Regions from separate parts of the Virgibacillus sp. LDC1 genome, predicted to be linked through region 3. Evidence: predicted binding sites of a transcription regulator. Region 3 holds the regulator's gene; each other region holds the start of a gene.
What was found. Region 3 encodes Rex, which represses fermentation and respiration genes when NADH is low (regulators of the CRP and FNR family bind a similar motif). Its sites were predicted from a motif close to TTGTGAAATATTTCACAA; they were not measured.
Positions count from the first base shown of each region.

Region 1: the regulator Rex is predicted to act here: its motif matches at 1,190-1,207, upstream of nirB (nitrite reductase large subunit NirB).
Region 2: the regulator Rex is predicted to act here: its motif matches at 3,155-3,172, upstream of OHJ21_RS21140 (flavocytochrome c).
Region 4: the regulator Rex is predicted to act here: its motif matches at 1,495-1,512, upstream of pflB (formate C-acetyltransferase).

Region 1 covers NZ_JAOXLZ010000001.1:571,839-577,246, reverse strand. Annotated here, with positions in the region: gene nirB (nitrite reductase large subunit NirB) at 1-1,102, opposite strand, end outside; gene OHJ21_RS02640 (hypothetical protein) at 1,284-1,961, opposite strand; gene OHJ21_RS02635 (winged helix-turn-helix transcriptional regulator) at 2,144-2,464, opposite strand; gene OHJ21_RS02630 (uracil-DNA glycosylase) at 2,611-3,279, opposite strand; gene OHJ21_RS02625 (ThuA domain-containing protein) at 3,456-4,178, opposite strand; gene OHJ21_RS02620 (sugar phosphate isomerase/epimerase family protein) at 4,225-5,193, opposite strand; gene OHJ21_RS02615 (Gfo/Idh/MocA family protein) at 5,239-5,408, opposite strand, start outside.
Region 2 covers NZ_JAOXLZ010000002.1:92,891-98,298, reverse strand. Annotated here, with positions in the region: gene OHJ21_RS21155 (helix-hairpin-helix domain-containing protein) at 194-412, shown strand; gene OHJ21_RS21150 (oleate hydratase) at 523-2,292, opposite strand; gene OHJ21_RS21145 (TetR-like C-terminal domain-containing protein) at 2,405-2,971, opposite strand; gene OHJ21_RS21140 (flavocytochrome c) at 3,374-4,894, shown strand; gene OHJ21_RS21135 (ArsR/SmtB family transcription factor) at 5,016-5,327, shown strand.
Region 3 covers NZ_JAOXLZ010000001.1:744,992-750,399, reverse strand. Annotated here, with positions in the region: gene OHJ21_RS03565 (amidohydrolase) at 1-1,125, opposite strand, end outside; gene OHJ21_RS03560 (redox-sensing transcriptional repressor Rex) at 1,100-1,765, opposite strand; gene dinG (ATP-dependent DNA helicase DinG) at 1,828-4,704, opposite strand; gene OHJ21_RS03550 (hypothetical protein) at 4,876-5,408, opposite strand, start outside.
Region 4 covers NZ_JAOXLZ010000001.1:582,826-588,233, forward strand. Annotated here, with positions in the region: gene adhE (bifunctional acetaldehyde-CoA/alcohol dehydrogenase) at 1-1,267, shown strand, start outside; gene pflB (formate C-acetyltransferase) at 1,588-3,834, shown strand; gene pflA (pyruvate formate-lyase-activating protein) at 3,878-4,621, shown strand; gene OHJ21_RS02685 (ABC transporter substrate-binding protein) at 4,828-5,408, shown strand, end outside.

The DNA.
Region 1 (5,408 bases), 170 kb from region 3:
TCGCCCCAACGATGATATTGTCGCGAATTAATATTTTCTTATAGGTCTTGCGCCAATCATCTTTTGCGGTAATCACCGAGTGCTCGGCTTGCTCCATGAATTCTCCGGCAGAGAATACATCAACCCCGCTGATTTTCAGCTTCGTCGATACAATGCTTCCCTCGTAAGGCTTGCCTTCCACACCGCATAGATGCTTCGCCAATACCTGTCCCTGCTCGAACAATGGTGCAACCAGGCCGTAGCATGCGCCCCGATGCTCACAGCATTCGCCAACCGCATACACATCCGGCCAGGAAGTCTGAAGATAATCATTGACTACGATGCCCCGGTTCACTTCGATTCCGCTCGCTTGGGCGATCGCGGTGTTCGCTCTGATGCCCACTGCCATCACCACCAGGTCGGCTTCAAGCTCATCCCCATCCTTGAACCGGAGTCCCGTAACTCTGGTATCTCCCAATATTTCGGTTGTTTGCCTGCCTAATAAGAAGTTGATACCCTGCTGTTCAAGCTCCCTTTTCAGCATGCCGGATGCCATCGAGTCCAACTGGCTCTCCATTAAATCCTGCATGAGATGAACTACCGTCACCTCCATGCCCAGGCTGACCAATCCCTTGGCCGCTTCCAGTCCCAGAAGTCCCCCGCCAATGACAGCCGCTTTCTTGTATGCGTTAGCGGCTTGAAGCATCTGCGTGCAATCGGCAATGTTTCGAAAACCAATAACGCCTTCTTTGTCACTTCCCGGTACGGGTAAAATAAAGGGCTTCGAGCCCGTAGCTATCATGACTTTGTCATAAGGCACCGTCAATCCGTTGTCGGCTGTCACGACCTTGCGCTCTCCATCAATGGCAGTTACAGTGGCACCCGTGTGCAAAGTGATATGGTTATCCTCGTACCATTTCCAATCATTCAATACAATGTCATCCAAGGTTTTGCTGCCTTCCAGCACATACGACAGCATGATGCGGTTATAATTCGGATGAGGCTCTTGTCCAATGACGGTGATGTCAAAATTCCCCCCCAATTTAATGATTTGCTCGACCGTACTAATCCCGGCAATACCGTTGCCAATGACAACTAACTTTTCTCTCTTTATATTGGACATCGTTTGATTCCTCCCCAACACATTTATCTAGTGATCGTGGTATTCCGTTCCTTTCACATAAATTATATCGTCTGACGTCATTAATTTTTGTGATATATTTCACATAAATCGTTAAAATTTTAAACAAATATACAAAATAACCCTGTCCGCATCGGAACAAGGTTATGATGAAAAATGCTCTCTATATAATATCGGCTTCCATATAGGCTCGTTCGCCGTTAGGAACCTTCAAATAAGGACGAATCCCGGCAAACCCCTTCGCGTCCAAGTTCACCCCGGTCATCCAGTTCCCCTCCAATAAGCCACGATCCGATTGCATAATGACGGCAGGTGCCTGAATATGCTCCTGATACAGAACAATGTCGGCCTGAATGGTCTTAAAGGCCTTTCCTTGTTCCACCAACGGTACGGCGCTGATATACGTAGGCACAAAATAATTCGCGATCACATCCAGCTCTTCCCCGTCAAAAAACGGCTCACTGCCAAGGATGGGATGCAGCATCGCGATTTTCTCATAGAGTGACCAGATGATCATCTGCAGGAATCTTCCCGTTCGTCCTATATTCTGCCCGGTGGACGCATTCAATCTATCGGTTTCATAACCAATGAACTTCCATCCGCCGGGGGCTTTGACCCATTTCTGAAACATGCCTGCAGCATCGGCACTGCTTGGGTAAACGGATTCTGCAGATCCCGGGCTTGTTCCAGACACAGCTAGCCACAGGGAGTCCGGCACATACTGGCTCAGCATCCGCTTGGTTTTCTCAAAAATTTGAAGCACTTTTAATGAAGCGTTTTCAAGTTCTGAGATGTCCTCTTGTCCATAATGGAAACGGGAGATATACGTTCGCTTGGTCATGGGCTCGCCTCCTTGATATGCTGCTGGGTTTTTCACATTATATAGCAGCTGCGTCCGCTTGGTGCATGTCCACCTATTCTTGCCGTAAAGAAACAGGAATCATACTTCCATTTAGAAAAAAAACCCTGAAATGAGGATGTCTCATGCCAGGGTTTAATCATCAAGGGGAGTCTTAAGATGACTCATCTTTCGACCCATTGTTCTGCCCAGGATGCAATTTGCTCCATCACCGGACGCAGTGCTTTGCCTTTTTCAGTCAGTTCATATTCAATACGTACCGGTGTTTCCGGATAGACATGACGAATCAAAATGCCTTCACATTCCAAATCCTTCATCCGCTCAGAGAGCATTTTATCGCTCATGGACGGAATCAAATTCGAAATATCCTTAAAGCGCTTAGGCCCGCTCATCAACGTTTGAATAATCAAACCGTTCCACCGTTTGCCCAGAAAAGAAAATGCAGATTCAAAACGGGGACACATCGTAACATTTGTAACTTCCATATCCCTTCACCTCTTTACGAAGTCACCTTGTTTATAGAAACTCATAAGCTTAATCAAAATCTAGAAAACTTACGAATTGTAAGTATGTTTCATTTTAGCACATTTCCGAGAAACTGAAAACCACCTAGCCCCTTTTTCCCATAAAATCAGCGTTTGTGCCATAATATACGAGCCAAAATATCCAAATCTTCCTCGATCAAAGTGGATAATTTCCTATTATACAGTACGGCCGCTGGATGGAACAGAGGGAATATCTTATAGGTTTCCACTGAGAACATATAGCCCCCACCGGGATTCTCCGGATCTGCTGCTTGCTGGACCGGGCCCTCCATCAGTTTGCCGTGCAGCGATGTCACCGTTTCATGGCTTCCGATTAACCGGTGCAGCGCCGTATTTCCCATGGGTGCGATAATGTGCGGGCGAACCCATCGAATCTCTTCATCAAGCAAAGGTGCATGGGCCAATATTTCCGCCTTCGTCGGTGTCCGATTGGAGCGGCTGATGACACGCTCGCCCGTGGACCTCACGATTAGCTTTTCCTTATAGGGCCTGCTTCTCATGGCACTGGTAATATAGACTTGCTCCCGGGTCAGGTTCAGGCGTTCCAGGTAGGCATTCATCTCTTGTCCGGCCTGCCCTACAAAAGGTAAGCCTTCCAGAACTTCATGGGCGCCGGGGGCTTCCCCAATAAACATAATCTTGGCGAAGCGGACTCCTCTCCCCAGCAGGAAGCCCTCAACGGGTTGATGGACAAGCTTGGCCTGGCATATGGCGATGGTTGCGGGATCTACAGGTGCGCTTTGTACTTCACTCATGTGTACAGCCCCCCTTCTTGTATATCATACAATACCCCATACTTAGGTATATTCTATCCCTAGCCGGCAAAAACATTTCGGTGAACATTCACCGCCAACGATAAAACGAGCCGCTCAAGGATTGCCCCCTGAACGACTCGTTAACTCATTGCTTCTTAAAAAACGCTGCTCGTAGCTTAGACTAAAACGGGAAGCGCACGAACCGGCTGACTGTTGCCGAAGGTTTGCTTACCTGCCGTGGAATAAGCCCAGTTAATCGCATTCGTGATCACTTTCAGCACTTCGGGGTTGTAGTAGGTTGGATAGGTCTCATGCCCCGGACGGAAGTAGAAAATGTTCCCATGACCGCGCTTGAACGTGCAACCGCTGCGGAATACTTCGCCGCCTTCAAAATTGCTGACAAATACCAGCTCATCTGGGGCTGGAATATCAAAGAACTCCCCGTACATTTCCTCGTGCTCAATGATGATCGGCCCCGTAATTCCGGCCGCAATCGGATGCGTCGGATTCACGCTCCAAATAATTTCCTGTTCTCCTGCTTCGCGCCACTTCAAATCGCAGCTTGTGCCCATCAATGCTTTGAACGGCTTGGAAAAATGTCCGGAATGAAGAACAATCAGACCCATCCCATCCTGCACGCGCTTAACGACCTTGCTTACGATTTCGTCACTTACCTGGTCATGAGCCATATGCCCCCACCACAACAGCACATCGGTTGAATCCAGTACATCATCCGTCAATCCATGCTCCGGCTGATCAAGCGTTGCCGTTCTGATAACGAAATCCGGATTTTGCAGACCCTCCGCCAAAGCAGTGTGAATCCCCGCCGGATAAACGCTGCGAACCTCATCATGGATTTTCTCGTGTACGAATTCATTCCAAATGGTTACGTTAAGCATGTTGCTGTTCCCCCTAATTGCTTATTTCGGCTATTCCTCTACGCTGTTAGACCCACCACATTTCTCCGAGCGGCTCTTCGATCAGCACTTGCTGAAGGTTTTGCACCGCTTTGGAGAAGCCTTCTTCTATGGACATCAATCCATCTTCATGTTCAATGCTTACGACATAATCATATCCAACCAGACGAAGGGCACTCATCATATCCGCCCATTCCTTCACATCATGTCCGTAGCCTACGCTGCGGAATTGCCAAGCGCGATCCAGCATGTTGGCATAAGACTGCATATCGGTCAGACCGTGTTTGTTCACGTTGATCGGGTCAATGCTTGTATCCTTCGCATGGAAGTGGTGGATTGCCCCTTCGCGACCCAAAATTTGAATCGCTTGAACAGGATCGATCCCTTGCCACCACATATGGCTCGGATCCAGGTTGGCACCAATCACTTCGCCTGCGGCTTCACGCAAACGGAGCAGCGTGCCTGGCGTATGAACGGAGAAGCCGCCGTGCAATTCCAAACCAATCTTCACATTGCGATCTGCGGCAAATTTACCCCATTCGGTCCAGTAAGGAATGACCTTGTTATCCCACTGCCAAGTCAGAATCTCTTGGTAGTCGTTAGGCCAAGGTGCAACCGGCCAGTTCGGGTATTTAGCATCCTCATGGTCGCCCGGGCAGCCGGAGAATGTATTAACAACAGGTACTTCAAGCTTCTCGGCAAGTTCTACCGTTTTTACGTACGTGTCATGGAACTCTTTCGCGATTGCCTTTTGCGGATGAAGCGGGTTGCCGTGGCAGCTCAGTGCGCTAATGATCAACCCACGGGATTCTACCGCATTTTTGAAGTTTTTCAGCGCGGTTTCATTCTCCAGCAGCTCGGCCGGGTTGCAATGCGCGTTTCCCGGATAACCGCCTGTTCCGATCTCAACCGCTTTAAGTCCCTTGGATGCCACGTAGTCCAATGCATCCTCCAATTTACGTCCGCTCAGCAATACCATAAATACGCCTAATTTCATTGTATACCTCCTGGTTTATCTAAGTATTAGTTGTGATTGTAAGATTTAGTTATCGAAGTAAACCGCTTTTCCGGTCTTCGCCGATTCATAGATCGCTTCCAGAATTTGCGTTACCACAAACGCTTGCTCCGGCTTAACCACAGGGTCCTTATCCTCAATTATAGCCTCCAGCCACATTCTGGCTTCACGGTCCGCATCATTTTCCTTGGAACCGG
Region 2 (5,408 bases), on a different contig from region 3:
TAGAATTTATGAAGATTGTCTGAACCATCCATGAATCTGTCGATCTATCATGAACATAGGATTTAAACTTTACAGAACATTTGATGTATACCATAATCTTACTGATTATTCCTACAGATTCAGCCTCTACTATTCATTCATTCTTGTGCCTTGTATCCGCATTAACAAAATAACCGAAAAGAGAGGGATCCCCATGCGTGAAAAAATCCCCGCTCCTACTGCAGAGAGCGACTTTCCCGTTAAGGCCGGCAAACCTGCACGGCAAGCCCTTATCGTTGCAGGCTATCGTCAGCTTGCCGACCTCACCCAAGCATCCGAGAAAGAGCTGCTGGCGCTTCACGGCGTAGGACCCAAAGCGATCAGAATACTGCGCGAAGCCCTTGCCGAGAAGGGCCTAGCCTTCAAAGAATAAATAAACACGGCTCAAGTTCTTCATGTAGAATAAAGCAGCGCACCAATCCTGGGATTGGTGCGCTCATTGATGTTCCATATTCCATATCATCTTTGACATTGGGACTTCGACTAAATGATGTTATACCGTTTCAGTAAATCTTCGATGACGGTTCCGGAGACTTTTTTCAAAGCCTGCTTTTCTATTAAGTTCATGATCAACGGAAGCTTCAAATCGGTTAGCTTTTTACCATCCATCATTTTGGAAGTGGAGTCCAGCAGTACACGGACATCGTAGCAGGAGCCAAATACTTCAGGCACGCCGCGGTCCACATTTAATAAGGTGTACACGGCTTCCATTGCCGTTCTGACCGAATATTCGGTTGTAAATACGGTGTCGCGAACCGTGTCGGCAAACTGCCCGATAAAAGCGAAGTTGACGCAACCGTCCGGAACTACTTTCGGCCGGTCTCCTGCTGTTCTCGGCATGAAGAATGCCGTAATATAAGGCATCATGGTGGGGATGCAGCGTGCAGAGTTCGCAGCCATGTCAGGAATTTCATGAACAGGCACACCCAGATGGTACAGCCACTCCATCGTAATTTCCTCGCCTGTGCATTCTCTCATCGGCTTCTTGACATAATCGCCCGGAACATCAGTGAATAAACCGTATACCCATACCACAAGCTGATCTTTTGGCTGCTCTTTGAAATGCGGTTGGCGATTTAACGTATAACTCATCATCCACTTGGAATCCTTTACGGACACGATGCCGCCTGTAACGACCTTTCCGCTGAACGGGTCGCGTTTACATACTTTCTCGATATAAGGCGGGATTCTGTCATCAAGTGTCGTAACGGTTGCCGATTCCCAGTTCGTCGCTTCCGTATTCGTGCAGAATTTATCGGGACGCCCAAAGGATGGATCCTGCCTGGCGATATTTCTCCAGAGCTCCCAGCAGCCGCCTGCGGAACGATTGAATGCAGCCGCGCGGTGATGGTCGCCTGAAGCGGAATTTTCCGTGCAGCTGCCGTTTGTTACAAACACCAAATCATCTTCCGTCAAATCGATATATTCCTCTTTGCCGCCACGGAGACATACGATTTGCTTGGCAACCTTCTGATTGCCTTGAATATCAAATACGACATTCGTAACCGTCGTATCATATTGGAAATGAACGCCATGCGCCTGCAAATATTTCATCATGGGCAGAATCAATGACTCATATTGGTTATACTTCGTAAATTTCAACGCTGAAAAATCAGGCAGTCCGCCAATATGGTGAATGAATCTTTGAATGTAAAGCTTCATCTCCAAGGCGCTGTGCCAATCTTCAAAGGCAAACATCGTTCTCCAGTAAAGCCAGAAATTCGAGGCAAAGAAATCCTCCGTGAATACATCGGTAATTTTCTTATCATACAAATCTTCGTTTCGAGTAAAGAATAACTTCACGATTTCCAGCGAAGCTTTTTCGCTCAGAGCGAATTTCCCATCCGTATGGGCATCCTCGCCCCGGTTAACCGTGGCTCTCATTAGAGAGTAGTTCGGATCCTTCTTGTTCAGCCAGTAAAACTCGTCCAAAACCGATGCGCCTTCAATTTCAAGAGACGGAATGGAACGGAACAAATCCCACAAGCATTCAAAATGATCTTCCATTTCCCGACCACCGCGAATAATAAAACCTTTATCGCTGTCATGAATTCCGTCGCAGGCACCTCCGGGAAGACTAAGCTCCTCCAGAATGTGGACCCGCTCTCCCTTCATTTGGCCGTCGCGCACGAGGAAGCACGCAGCTGCCAGAGAGCCTAAACCGGCTCCAACCAGATACGCTGATTTTTTGTCGACATCGACCGGTTTTTCCGGGCGGGCAAACGCTTCATAATTTCCATTGCTATAATACATTCCCGTCACCTCCGAATTGATTCTAGCAACTACATCATAAAAAAATATTCGGAGGTCTCCCATAGACAATGTCCGCCTAATGTCGAAACTTTCGACACAAGGCTAATATTGTCTAATGAGAGTGGTGCAATTTAAACTTTTCCAGCGCGAAAAAGATATCGCCTTGAATCAAAATGCTCAGCCGGTCCACAATCGCAGAGGGCTCTTCCTTCATCCCTTTAGCAATCCAATCCAGCATCAGCCCTACAAACGCATATTTATAAAAGTCAGCGATAAACGACTTATCCTCATCCCTGATCGACATCGTAACGGCCTTTTCCTCAATAACCCCTATCAAAAGATGATACGTTACGTTAAATAGGTACCTTTCCAGCTGCTCTCGTTTAATAGAATGATAGACGCTCGTCACAAACGCCTTGTTTTTTAGCACATACTCAAATATTTGCAATAGGCCCTGCTGCCACGTGTCATACGTTTTCTTGCCATCCAGCGCTATGGTAGCCTCGCTTGTGCAAATCCACTCCACAAGATCATAAATATCCCTGAAATGATAATAAAACGTCTGCCGATTCACTTCACAGTCCTCGACAACATCAATGACGGTAATCTTATCAAGCGTTTTTTTCTCAAGCATTTTTTTTAGCGATAGGGCAAGCGCTTTTTTTGTTGTTTGTGCCATAAAACTCCTCCAATCCAGAGCGTAATCATTCACAAAGGCCATTAGTCAGACGATACACCTTCATTATAAAGGAACTCAACGCGAAAAAGCGGTGACCCTATGAAGGCAAATAGATTGGGAATGCGCAGAAGTCGAGAAAATCGCAACCCGATGGCATCGTTGTAAATAAAAATTAAGTTTATATTGTGAAATAATTCACCACTTAATTAACAGCCCTATATTAAAATGAAGTGGACCTAACGAGGCTGACGGAGGGAGGCAACCGGGGAAGATCTGAGATTCGAAGAATAAAGGCCACGCTCGCATACCCTTTCGTTTCTCGTTTTTCTACGTTAAACCTCCTTTTTCGTTTGACTCTTTATGGTCAACTAAATAGATACAGAGAAAGTGGAGGGCTACACAGTGAAAAAGAAGGTTGCAGCAACGCTTATACTCATTCTCTCTTTCATGCTCACCATCGCGGGATGCGGCGGCGGGACCCAGGATCAGAGTCAGGACAACGCCAAAAAAGAAGAAGCCCCAGATACGGCCGTTTCGGGTGCGTCCCAAACCAGGTATACGCCGATCGATCAGCTAAAAGAAAAGTATGATATCATCATCGTCGGTGCAGGCGGAGCCGGTATGTCTGCTGCCCTTGAGGCAAAAGAAAAAGGCATGAACCCGGTCATTTTTGAAAAAATGCCGATTGCCGGCGGGAATACCATAAAATCATCCTCGGGCATGAATGCTTCCGAAACCAAGTTCCAACAAGAGCAAGGCATTAAGGACAGCAACGATTTATTTTATGAAGAGACTTTAAAGGGCGGTCATGGAACCAACGACAAAGACATGCTTCGTTTCTTCGTTGATCATTCGGCAAGCGCAATCGATTGGCTGGATTCCATCGGGATTCGGTTGAACAATATCACCATTACGGGCGGCATGAACGAAAAGCGCACGCACCGTCCTGAGGACGGCTCGGCGGTAGGACAATACCTTGTCAACGGTCTGGTGAAAAATGTACAAGAACAAGAAATTCCGCTATTCGTCAACGCCAAGGTAACGGATATTACGGAAAAAGAGGGCAAAGCAAACGGCGTCAAAGTCATCTTCAACGGGAAAGACGAGAAATCTATTGCAGCGGATGCCGTCGTTGTGACAACCGGCGGTTTCGGAGCCAACATGGACATGATCTCCGAAGTTCGGTCCGAGCTGAAAGGTTACGTGACCACCAATCAAGAAGGCAGCACCGGTGACGGCATTACCATGATTGAAAAACTCGGCGGCACTACGGTCGATATGGATCAAATCCAGGTTCACCCTACGGTTCAGCAGGAGAAATCTTATCTTATCGGGGAAGCCGTTCGGGGAGAAGGGGCCATCCTCGTTTCCAGCCAAGGCAAACGTTTCACAAACGAGCTGGATACTCGGGATAACGTCACCGCCGCCATCCATAAGCTTCCTGAAAAATCGGCTTATCTTGTGTTCGATTCCGGTGTAAAATCCCGCGTCAAAGCCATTCAGCAATATGAAAAAATGGGCTTTGTTATTCAGGGCGATACCATCGAGGCCTTGGCCAAAGAAATGGATGTTCCGGCCGATCAGCTCCAAGCTACCCTGGATACATGGAACAGCTCGGTTAAGGATAAAGAAGATGCCGAATTCGGCAGAACGACAGGCATGGATAACGAATTGTCCGGCGCACCGTACTATGCCATCCAAATCGCCCCCGGTATTCACTACACCATGGGCGGCGTAAAAATCAACACGAACACGGAAGTGTTGAACAAAGACGGCAAGCCAATTCCCGGATTGTTCGCAGCTGGCGAACTAACAGGTGGATTGCACGGTCAAAATCGAATTGGCGGTAACTCCGTTGCCGAGATCATTATTTTCGGCCGCCAAGCCGGCATTAAATCGGCTGAATTTGTAGGAGCACGGTAAGCTGTAGCCGGCATCTTTCATTCGGCAAAACAACAAACGCTCGGTCTCGTCCTGATCCTCCGGTAGCCATCATTTTCAAAAACCATATTTACATTTCTATAAAAATAGATATAATAAGCGTATGGATACCTTACAAACCATCAAAGCACTATCAAACGAGTCCCGATTTAAAATCCTGGAGTGGCTGAAACATCCGGAGGTACATTTTGATCCGCAGGATCACATGCCTTCCAAATGTGATTTTCAGGGCGGTATCTGCGTGGGCTCCATTTCAGAAAAAACAGGACTCGCTCAGTCGGTCGTTTCTGGCTACCTCGTCAAATTGCAAAAGGCTGGTCTACTGGAATCCCATCGAGCGGGCCAGTGGACGTATTACAGACGTAATGAGGAGGGCATTCAGCGTTTTATCGAACAACTCAAGGAAGAGCTTTAAGCTTAAAAAGCAAATCAACCTGAAGATTAGGCTTAAAAGCTCTTTCTTTTTATCATATATATCTATTTTTATGAAAATACA
Region 3 (5,408 bases):
GTGCGCCTGATCCGTGTTCAGTGCGATCATATCTGCCTTCATTCCTACCGCAAGCGTACCGATATCCGCAAGGAAAGCTGACTTGGCACCATACTCTGTACCCATCCGAAGCGCTTCGGATGCAGGAATCGCGGTTGGATCCCCGCTTACTCCTTTATGGATCAGTGCCGCCAGGCGCATCTCTTCAAACATATCCAGATTATTATTGCTCGCAGGTCCATCGGTACCCAAAGACACGGTGACCCCGGCTTTCAGTAGTGCAGGCACGCGAGCGATGCCGCTGGCAAGCTTCAGATTGCTGCCTGGATTATGCGACACCATCACTTGATGCTTAGCCAGGATTTCGATTTCTTCATCGGTCAGATGGACGGCATGCGCAAGCAGCGTTGGACGGGAAAACATGCCAAGCTTCTCCAAATGGGCAACAGGGCGGAGTCCGTAATCATTTACATTCTGAGCGACTTCCGTTTCCGTTTCGGACATATGCGTATGCAAAGGCAGATTCAGATCATGGGATGCCTGAACGAATTTCTCGATGAAATCCGGCGGGCATGTGTAAGGTGCATGCGGCGAGATCATCGTCGTAATTCTTCCGTCCGCCTTGCCATGCCAGTCTTTCGCGAATGCAACCGCCTCATCCAGCTTCTGCTGCTGCACCTCAGGCGGACATAATCCGATGACACCGCGTGTCAGTACGCCGCGCATTCCTGAGTCCTGCACAACATTTGCAACCTGATCCATATGATCATACATATCCACAAACGTCGTGGTTCCGCCTTTGATCATCTCAAGCACGGAGAGTGAGGTTCCCCAGTAAACATCGTCGGCCGTGAATTTGGCTTCCATAGGCCACATTTTTTCCTGAAGCCATACCTGCAGTGCCAGATCGTCGCCATAACCGCGGAGAAGCGACATCGCCGCATGTCCGTGCGTGTTCACCAATCCAGGCAGGAAAAACAGATGGGTTCCGTCGATAATTTCTGTTCCCTCTTGGACGGTTGGCTCTTCTTCACCCAGGTAGGTTATCCGGTCATTCTCCACAACCATATATCCGCGTAGCACGGACCTTCCTTTCTCTAGTACCGCAAACGTTCCGTTTTTAACCATCCACTTCGTTGTCGTCATGTGCTGTATCCTCCTTACCGTTATCCAAATAATAGGCCAAACTTTGCAAATCCGTAGTAAAATCAGCCGTATGAATCCGGATATGGGATGGAGCTTTCAGGATGGTCGGCGCAAAATTCAGAATAGCCTCGATGCCTGCGGCGATAAGCTGATTCGCTACATTTTGCGCTTCAAAATCCGGAACGGTGATAATCCCGATACGAATGCCGTACTCATGAACCGTCTTCTCCAGTTCCTCCATCGGCTGTACAACCAAATTGTTTATTTTCATACCAACTTTGGGAGAATACGAATCGAAAACCGCCACAATCTTCATATTGTCCTTCAGAAATGCATTGTAATTTGATAATGCATGTCCAAGATTACCGGCCCCAATCAATGCGACATTGATCTTCTGGTCCAGCTTTAGAATCTGGCGAATTTTCTCGATCAGATAAGATACGTCATATCCGATCCCTTTCCGTCCAAAATCACCGAAATACGCTAGGTCCTTACGAATTTGAGCAGGATTGAGGTCCAGTTTTTGTCCCAGTTCCTGGGAGGAAACCGTGGAGACCTCCCTTTTCTGAAGCTCATTCAAATAGCGCAAGTATACAGGTAATCTGCGGACCACGGCTTCCGAAATTTTTTCCGATTTCATGCATGCTCCCCCTAATAATAGGTTAATAACTACATTTCAATGTGATCGTTCATGGTTTCACTTTATTCAGCTTGGTTCTCTACGCCTGCCTCTTCCTGCAGCCATTCCGAAATTCGGGGAACAATCCCCTCGGTCGGCATGTGCTCCATCTTTGGTCCCGGCAAGGAATATAGGAAATATTTTCCGTAATAGGATTCAATGACCCGGGTATCGTACACGATGACAATCCCCTTGTCTTGCGCTGTCCGTACCAGTCGGCCAAATCCCTGTTTGAAGCGAATGACGGCTTGCGGAACCGAAAGCTTCATGAAGGGGTTCTTCTTCTGCTGCTGCAGCAATTCGCTCTTGGCTTCAACCAAAGGGTGATTCGGCGGCTGGAACGGCAGCCGGACGATCGCAAGGCAAGTGAGCGCCTCACCGGGTATGTCAACCCCTTCCCAGAAGGAGCTGGTACCCAGCAGAACCGAGGCGCTGCTATCCTGGAATCTCCGGATTAACTTGGTACGGCTGGTTCCATCCATCCCTTGTCCCAGTACGGTAATATCGCTGGATGCCAGCGCCTCCTTCAAGGGCTCATGCACCTGACGCAGCATCCGGTACGAGGTGAACAGGACAAGCATACGTCCATGCGTAGCGATTGCCGTATCGGCCAATGATTGCACTAGTGTATTCACAAAGAGTGCATCCCCGACCGAGCCCTTCACGCTCGGAAAATCGCGCGGCACGACAAGGAGAGCCTGCTCCCTGTAATTAAACGGGGACGGCAGCAGAACCGTGTTCAGGTTGCCGCTATCTGCCGCTTCCTGTAGACCCAAATTCTCGATCATGAACTGGAACGATTTGTCCACCGACAAGGTCGCCGACGTCAGGATCACGCTTTGTTTCTTGTCAAAAAACAATTCCTTCAAGTGGGTGCTTACATCGACAGGCACCGCATAAAGTTGCAGCGATTTCCCGCGGAAATTGCCGTTAGCCTCCATCCAGTATACCGTGCCTTCATCATTCAGGGCCATGAAGGACCTCAGGTCCTCGCGGTGTGCGGCCAGGTCCTTAAACAGACCCGATAGGTCTGTTAACAGACTGTCGGCACTGTAATCGTCGAGATCTTCCTTCATTTCGGCGATCAGCTTGTCACCCTTGCGTACGACATCGCCCAGTATCACATGAATTTGATGTTCCAGCTCGGCAAGCGAATCCCAATCCTTCGGCTTCTTAAGAGGCGATAAGCGAAGCGAGAATTGACCGGCGTCTCCTGGAGATGCATCTCCGCGTTCCGGAAGCAGTCCGAACAATTGATCGCTGAGTCGATCCCAATTCTCTTTTACGGTGATCAGATCCGGATAAATCCGATCTATGATGGAAGACCACTCGACAGCCTTCTCATGGGATGAAACTTGCAGCAGCTGGCGAAGAGCCGGGAGCTGACCGCTGCGGCTGTCTTTGTACATACGGGTTAGCGTATGGACAACCGAAAAATATTTCATCTGCAAGCCAAGGTGCTTGCCGGCGACATCCTCCAAATGATGCGCTTCGTCGATGACGAGACGCTCATAACTCGGAAGCAGCTGGTGATTCGCTTTTACGTCGGTGAACAGCTTCGAATGGTTCGTAATGACAACATCCGCGATGCCCGCTTCATGCTTGGCTCTGTGATAGTAGCATTTGCGGAACCATGGGCAGGCACGGCCAAGACAGGAATCCGAATCGCTGGAGATGGTCTCCCAGAAATCCCCTCCGCGGCCGCCAAGGTTCAGCTCCTCATCATCCCCGTTCTCCGTCTGGGTCAGCCAGACCAGCATCTGCGCCGCGGTGATCACATCTTCCTTCGGTGAATGAAAATCTCTTCTATTTATTTTATGTTCAAATTTTCTCAAACACAAATAATGGCCTCTTCCCTTGAAAATAGCCGCTTTAAACGGAAAAGGAACAACCTGGGTGAGCAGGGGAATATCCCGGTCACGCAGCTGTTCTTGAAGGTTGATCGTATGCGTGCTCACCATAACCTTCTGTTCCTGCTTCACGCTTTGATAAATCGACGGCAGCAAATACCCGAGGGATTTGCCTGTTCCCGTGCCGGCCTCGATTAATAAATGTTTATTGTTATCGAGTGCCTGCATCACTTCCTGGAACATCATGTCCTGGGCATCCCTGCTCTCGTAATGAGGCAGCGTTTCCTTCAGGCGTTCACGTACATCATTCATGTATTGCTCGAAGCTTACATCGGCCAAGGGATTGGGCTCCGTCTCATCCCTGACGGGCGCAATATCGTTCCAATCGTCAACTGCCAGGGCGAATTGACGATAGTACGTATGGGTGTCTCCGGCTTGTACAGCCTGGAGTTCCCTGTCAGCACGGATGCCGTCAAAGAACCAGGCCAAGTCGCTGTCCTCGTCCGCAAACAGGTCGCTTAACCGCTGTACGGTAAGAAGAGGAAGCTCATCGATCTCCTCCAGGCATTTCAGCAGCGCATAGGCTGTGGCAAGCGCATCGCTGTCCGCCTGATGCGGACGGTCATGCTCCAGGCCGAAATGAGAGGACACCATCCCGAGCTGATAAGAAGGCAGCGAGGGAAAACATATTTTTAAGAAGTGCATCGTATCTAGAATTCGGCCGCTGAACGGTAAATAGCCGCAGCGATCGAGTGCATTTTGCAAAAAGTTAAAATCAAAAGCGACATTATGCCCAACCAATACGACATCGTCGAGCATGGGCACTAGTTCCATCATCATTTCTTCCAATGAAGGAGCATTCGCTACATCACTGTCGGAAATGCCGGTCAAACCGGTAATAAAAGGAGGGATCGGAATCCCGGGATTGACATAGGTGCCGTATACGCGGGAGATGCTTCGATCCTCTTCGATGATGGCCAGTCCAACCTGAATGATCTCATCTGCTGACTGGTTGCCCGTGGTTTCAAAATCCAATACGGCAAATTTCATTTCGATAAAATCCCTTTCCTCCAGACTAATTAACAGCATACCAGAAGTTGCGGGTTTTGAACATTCCGGGTAAAAAATCCCCGCGTTCTCCCCCTCCGCTCCATACGGCAAAAAGCGATACCAAAGTCTCAGGGATGAGCTCTGGCATCGCTTCTTGTTTGGGCTTGATTTCTACAGCAAAGAGATCAATTGGCTGCCGTACTGGAGCTCACCGCGATTCTGCTTGCAGACCTCCAAATTGATAATGGGGTCAGGAAGCGTCGGGTCGCTGTGGATCGCCAGTGCGAAATGCTCCTCGGCTTTCCCTTGTTGTCCATTCAACACCTCGATGCAACCCAGCGCATTGTAGATCATCGCCCGCATCTTCTTGTTGTCTGCCATGGGCAGGATGGACACCAACACATCGGAAGCTGGTATGGTTTGCCCCAAATAAAGATGGGACATGGCAATATACAGCTTGATCAGAAGGCTATCCGGAAATACCGTGGCGGCCGCCTCAAATTGCTGTATAGCCGGCTGGAACATCAACAACTTGTAATAACCTTGACCGCGAATGAATGCATCAAGCTGCAGTTCAGGCGCTTCGGTCGGTGGAAAAACAGGAGGCGAAGCGGCACTCTCGCGGAAGATGGCCATCTTCTCTTCAAAATGGAGCCATTCCTCGATGATGCCCTCGCTCATGCTTTTGAGCATGTTCCAGTTTT
Region 4 (5,408 bases), 160 kb from region 3:
CGTGAAAAGGGTGAACCGCAGAACCGTGAATATGCAGTGGTTTAAAGTGCCGGACAAAATTTACTTTGAAAAAGGTTCCACGCAGTATCTTGCGAAAATGCCGGAAATCACCCGTGTCGCTATCGTTACCGACCCCATGATGGTGAAGCTGGGCTATGTGGAGCGGGTAGAGCACTATCTGCGTCAACGCAGAGTGCCGGTAGCCATCGAAGTCTTCTCGGAGGTCGAGCCGGATCCTTCGACAACGACCGTAGAACGCGGAACGGAGATGCTTGCCAGGTTCCAGCCGGACTGTATCATCGCCCTCGGCGGCGGATCGCCAATGGATGCAGCCAAAGCCATGTGGCTGTTCTATGAATATCCGGATACGGACTTTAACAATCTGAAGCAAAAATTCATGGATATCCGCAAACGGGTCTATAAATATCCGAAGCTTGGACGGAAGGCGAAGTTCGTTGCCATTCCAACAACGTCGGGAACGGGCTCGGAAGTGACTTCGTTTGCCGTCATCACGGACAAAGGGCTGGGAAATACCAAATACCCGCTGGCTGACTATGAGCTGACACCGGATGTGGCGATAATCGATCCGGAATTTGTGTACACCTTGCCTAAAACGGCGGTAGCCGATACCGGAATGGACGTTCTGACACATGCCATTGAAGCCTACGTATCGGTGATGGCCAGCGATTATACGGATGGGCTTGCCATCAAGGCCATACAGCTGGTGTTCCAGTATCTTGAGCAGTCGGCGCTTACCGGTGACAAGCTCGCCCGCGAGAAAATGCATAATGCTTCGACGCTTGCCGGCATGGCTTTTGCGAATGCGTTCCTGGGCATCAACCACAGTCTTGCACATAAGTGGGGCGGCCAGTATCACACGGCACACGGACGCACTAATGCTATCCTGATGCCTCACGTCATCCGTTACAACGCCAAGAAGCCAACGAAATTCGCGGCATGGCCTAAATACACCCATTTTGTAGCTGATGAGAGATATGCTGAAATCGCACGGATTCTGGGGCTGCCTGCAAGAACGACGGAAGAGGGCGTAAACAGTTTGATTGCCGCGATCCGGGAGCTGAACAGCAAGCTCGGTATCGAGGAGTCGTTCCAGCAGCTTGGCATCGATCCTAAAGATTTCGAGAAAAATGTTGAGCATTTGGCGGATCGGGCTTTTGAAGACCAGTGCACAACGAGCAATCCGAAGCTGCCGCTGGTGACAGAGCTCGCAGAAGTTTACCGCAATGCATTCTACGGCCGGTTCTGAATAGGATAGGTATTGAAACGCCGATCATGAAGATCTGTGAAGGTTTTGAGGTAAGGTATGCGAGACCAGGACCAGAGTGATAAAAATCACGGGAAAAGTTAAGTTTGTGATTATTATCACAGATACAAGAGATCAACAGGACTACAATAAAGGTGTAGAAGGAAGCTGAATCTCAGATCTTTGATATAGAAGCTTGAAGGCACAAGGCGGGGTAGTTGCATCATTGGTCGTGAAAATAATCACATTTAAAGATCTGAGATAGATCAAGGTGTGGCCCCGCCTGTCCTTGCAAGCCCCAGCAAATCTAGGAGGGATTCGATATGTCGGTGATTGAAAAAGAAGCAGGCTGGAAAGGTTTTAAATCAGGTAAATGGACCAAGCGAATTGACGTTAATGATTTTATTGCAGAGAACATTACTCCCTATTATGGCTCTGATGAATTTTTGGCAGGACCCACGGATAACACCAAAGCACTGTGGGATATCGTATCGGATTTAACCATAAGGGAACGGGACAACGGCGGGGTTCTGGACGTGGATGTCCATACACCTTCAACCATCACCTCCCATCAACCTGGCTATTTGGATAAGGATAAAGAACAGATTGTCGGCGTTCAGACCGATGAGCCGTTCAAGCGCTCGATTCAACCTTTTGGCGGGATCCGGATGATGATTGATGCGTGCAACGCATACGGCTTTGAAATGCCGCAGGCCGTTGTGGACATCTTTAACGGCATCCGCAAAACGCATAATCAAGGCGTGTTTGACGCCTATACTCCTGAGATGAGAGCAGCGCGCAAGGCCGGGATTATTACGGGACTTCCTGATGCGTACGGTCGCGGACGTATCATCGGTGACTATCGCAGAATATCGTTATACGGTGTAGATGCACTGATTCAGGACAAATTGAGAGAACTCGCCGAGCTTGAAGTGGATGCCATGGATGAGCCGGTTATCCGTTTGCGCGAAGAATTGTCTGAACAAATGCGGGCACTCAAGGAACTGAAGGAAATGGCGGGTATGCACGGTTTTGACATTTCCAAGCCTGCGAATACGGCGAAGGAAGCATTCCAGTGGTTGTATTTCGGTTATTTGGCTGCGATCAAGGAACAGAATGGCGCTGCGATGTCGCTTGGCCGGGTATCTTCTTTCCTTGATATTTATATTCAGCGGGATCTGGCTGAAGGCAAGCTGACGGAAGAGACAGCCCAGGAATTGGTCGACCATTTCGTTATGAAACTTCGGATCGTGAAATTCCTGCGTACGCCGGATTATAACGAGCTGTTCAGCGGGGATCCGACGTGGGTGACGGAATCCATCGGCGGGATGTCGGTAAACGGTGAGACGAGGGTGACCAAGAACAGCTTCCGTTTCCTGCACACCCTGTACAATTTGGGACCTGCTCCGGAACCGAACTTGACGGTGCTGTGGTCGGAGAAGCTGCCGGAAGCCTTCAAAAAATACTGTTCGAAGGTTTCGATCGAAACCAGTTCGATTCAATACGAGAATGATGATCTCATGCGTCCGATCTACGGAGACGATTACGGCATCGCCTGCTGTGTATCCGCCATGCGCATCGGGAAGCAGATGCAGTTCTTCGGAGCCAGAGCGAACCTTGCCAAAGCGCTGCTGTATGCGATCAACGGCGGTAAGGATGAGAAATCCGGCGCCCAGGTTGGACCGGAATATCCGGCCATCACCGCCGAGGTTCTGAGTTATGATGAAGTCATGAAGCGATTCAAGCCGATGATGGAATGGCTCGCGAAGCTCTATATGAATACACTCAACGTTATCCATTACATGCATGACAAATACAGCTATGAACGGATTGAGATGGCGCTTCACGACCGGGATATCCTGCGCACGATGGCATGCGGCATCGCAGGCCTGTCCGTAGCAGCGGATTCACTGAGCGCGATTAAATATGCGAAGGTGAAGCCGGTACGCAACGAGCAAGGGATTGCGGTGGATTTTGAAATCGAAGGCGAGTTCCCTTGCTACGGCAACAACGATGATCGCGTGGATAGCATCGCCGTTGAGTTGGTCGAAGCCTTCATGAGCATGATTCGCAAGCACAAGGCTTACCGTGATGCCATGCCGACCCAATCGGTGCTCACGATTACGTCGAACGTCGTATACGGCAAGAAGACAGGAACCACGCCGGATGGACGTAAGGCAGGCGAGCCGTTTGCTCCGGGCGCGAATCCGATGCACGGACGCGATAAGAAGGGAGCTCTCGCTTCGCTGACCTCCGTGGCCAAGCTGCCTTATGAGGACAGCCTCGACGGCATCTCGAATACGTTCTCGATCGTGCCCAAAGCACTTGGTAAAGAGAGTGATATCCGTGTGAACAACCTGGTTTCGATGCTGGACGGTTATTTTGGCAGCAAAGCGCACCATCTGAACGTCAACGTATTTGACCGGGAGCAGCTGATCGATGCGATGGAGCATCCGGAGAATTATCCGCAGTTAACGATCCGGGTATCCGGATATGCGGTCAACTTCGTCAAACTGACGCGCGAACAGCAGCTCGATGTCATCAACCGTACGTTCCACGGATCGATGTAAGAATGGAAGACAACCATAGCGGATACAGAAAGGATGACGCACCATGCTAAAAGGTCATGTACACTCCATAGAAACGTTCGGAACGGTGGACGGTCCGGGTATCCGCTTTGTGCTCTTCATGCAGGGCTGCCTCTTGAAGTGTCAATACTGCCATAATCCGGATACCTGGGGACTGCATGAAGGACGCGAGATGACGGTGGAGGACGTGCTGGCTGAGATTGAACCTTATCTGAGCTACTACCGTTCATCGGGCGGCGGATTAACCGTCTCCGGCGGTGAGCCGACATTGCAGTATCCTTTTGTCACAGAGCTGTTCAAGGAAGTAAAGCGCCGCTGGAATTTGCATACAACGCTGGACAGCAACGGCTATAATGAACCGGAGAAAATATCGGAATTGTTGGAGTTTACCGACTTGGTGCTGCTTGATCTGAAGCATATCAACGACGAGAAGCATATTAAGCTTACCGGGAAGTCCAATGAAAGGACGTTAAAGACCGCCCGCTGGCTGTCTGACCATGATCGGAACATGTGGGTCCGGCACGTCTATGTGCCGGGCATCCATGATAGCGAGGACGACTTGATTGCACTCGGTCAATTCATCCGGACGCTGCACGGCGTGGAGAAATTCGAAATCTTGCCTTACCATCAGATGGGTGTGTACAAATGGAAGGAGCTCGGCATGGCTTATCCATTGGAGGGCGTGCCTTCTCCGTCCGAGGAAGAAGTGGCACGCGCTTACCGGTTGATTGGCGAGATACCCGAGAAAATACAGACTGTCCAGAATTAATGCCACCCGTATAATACTAAACATAATATGTTATGATTAATAACAATAACCTTTCCTAGATATGGAAGGGTTATTGTTTTTTGTAGAGGATTTTATCCCTTGGATAGAAAAATATCGACCTATCGAAAAGTGGAATCGCTTTCTATAATGAAGATGTAAGGAAAGCGCCTATCAAGTATACAAACACTTCGGGAGGGTCAAAGACAATGAAGAAAAAGGGTCTGGCATTATTCATGTCGCTTCTGTTCGTCTCATCCACGCTTTTGTCTGCATGCGGCGGCGGTGACAAGGCAGCAGAAAAACCGTCAGGTGGTTCGGAAGGAACGGTGAGCAATGAGCCGTTTGAAATCACCATTCGCCATACGCAAGTAGGTGAATCCAAGAAGTTCCGTCTCGCATTGCTGAACGATGTGGTCAGTAAAACCGAAGAGGCGGTGCCCGGACTGAAAATCAAGCTGGACGCTGTAGACTCTGAAGTGAACCGTAAAGAGAAGTTGAGAGGCGAGATGGCAGCCGGTAAGCCGCCGGAAGTATTCGACGTGTTCGGCAGCCCGGATGCAGGCGTATATTCCAAAGAAGGCTTGATGCTCGATTTGACTCCGATTTTGGATGAACTGGGCATTAAAGACAAATTTACGACACTGGACCCGTTCACACATGACGGCAAGATCTACGGATTGCCAATTGGCGGTTCCATTGAAGGTATTTTCTATAACAAGGATTACTTCACACAAAAAGGCCTGAGTGTTCCAAAAACATTGGCCGAACTGGAGCAAATTGCCGAAAC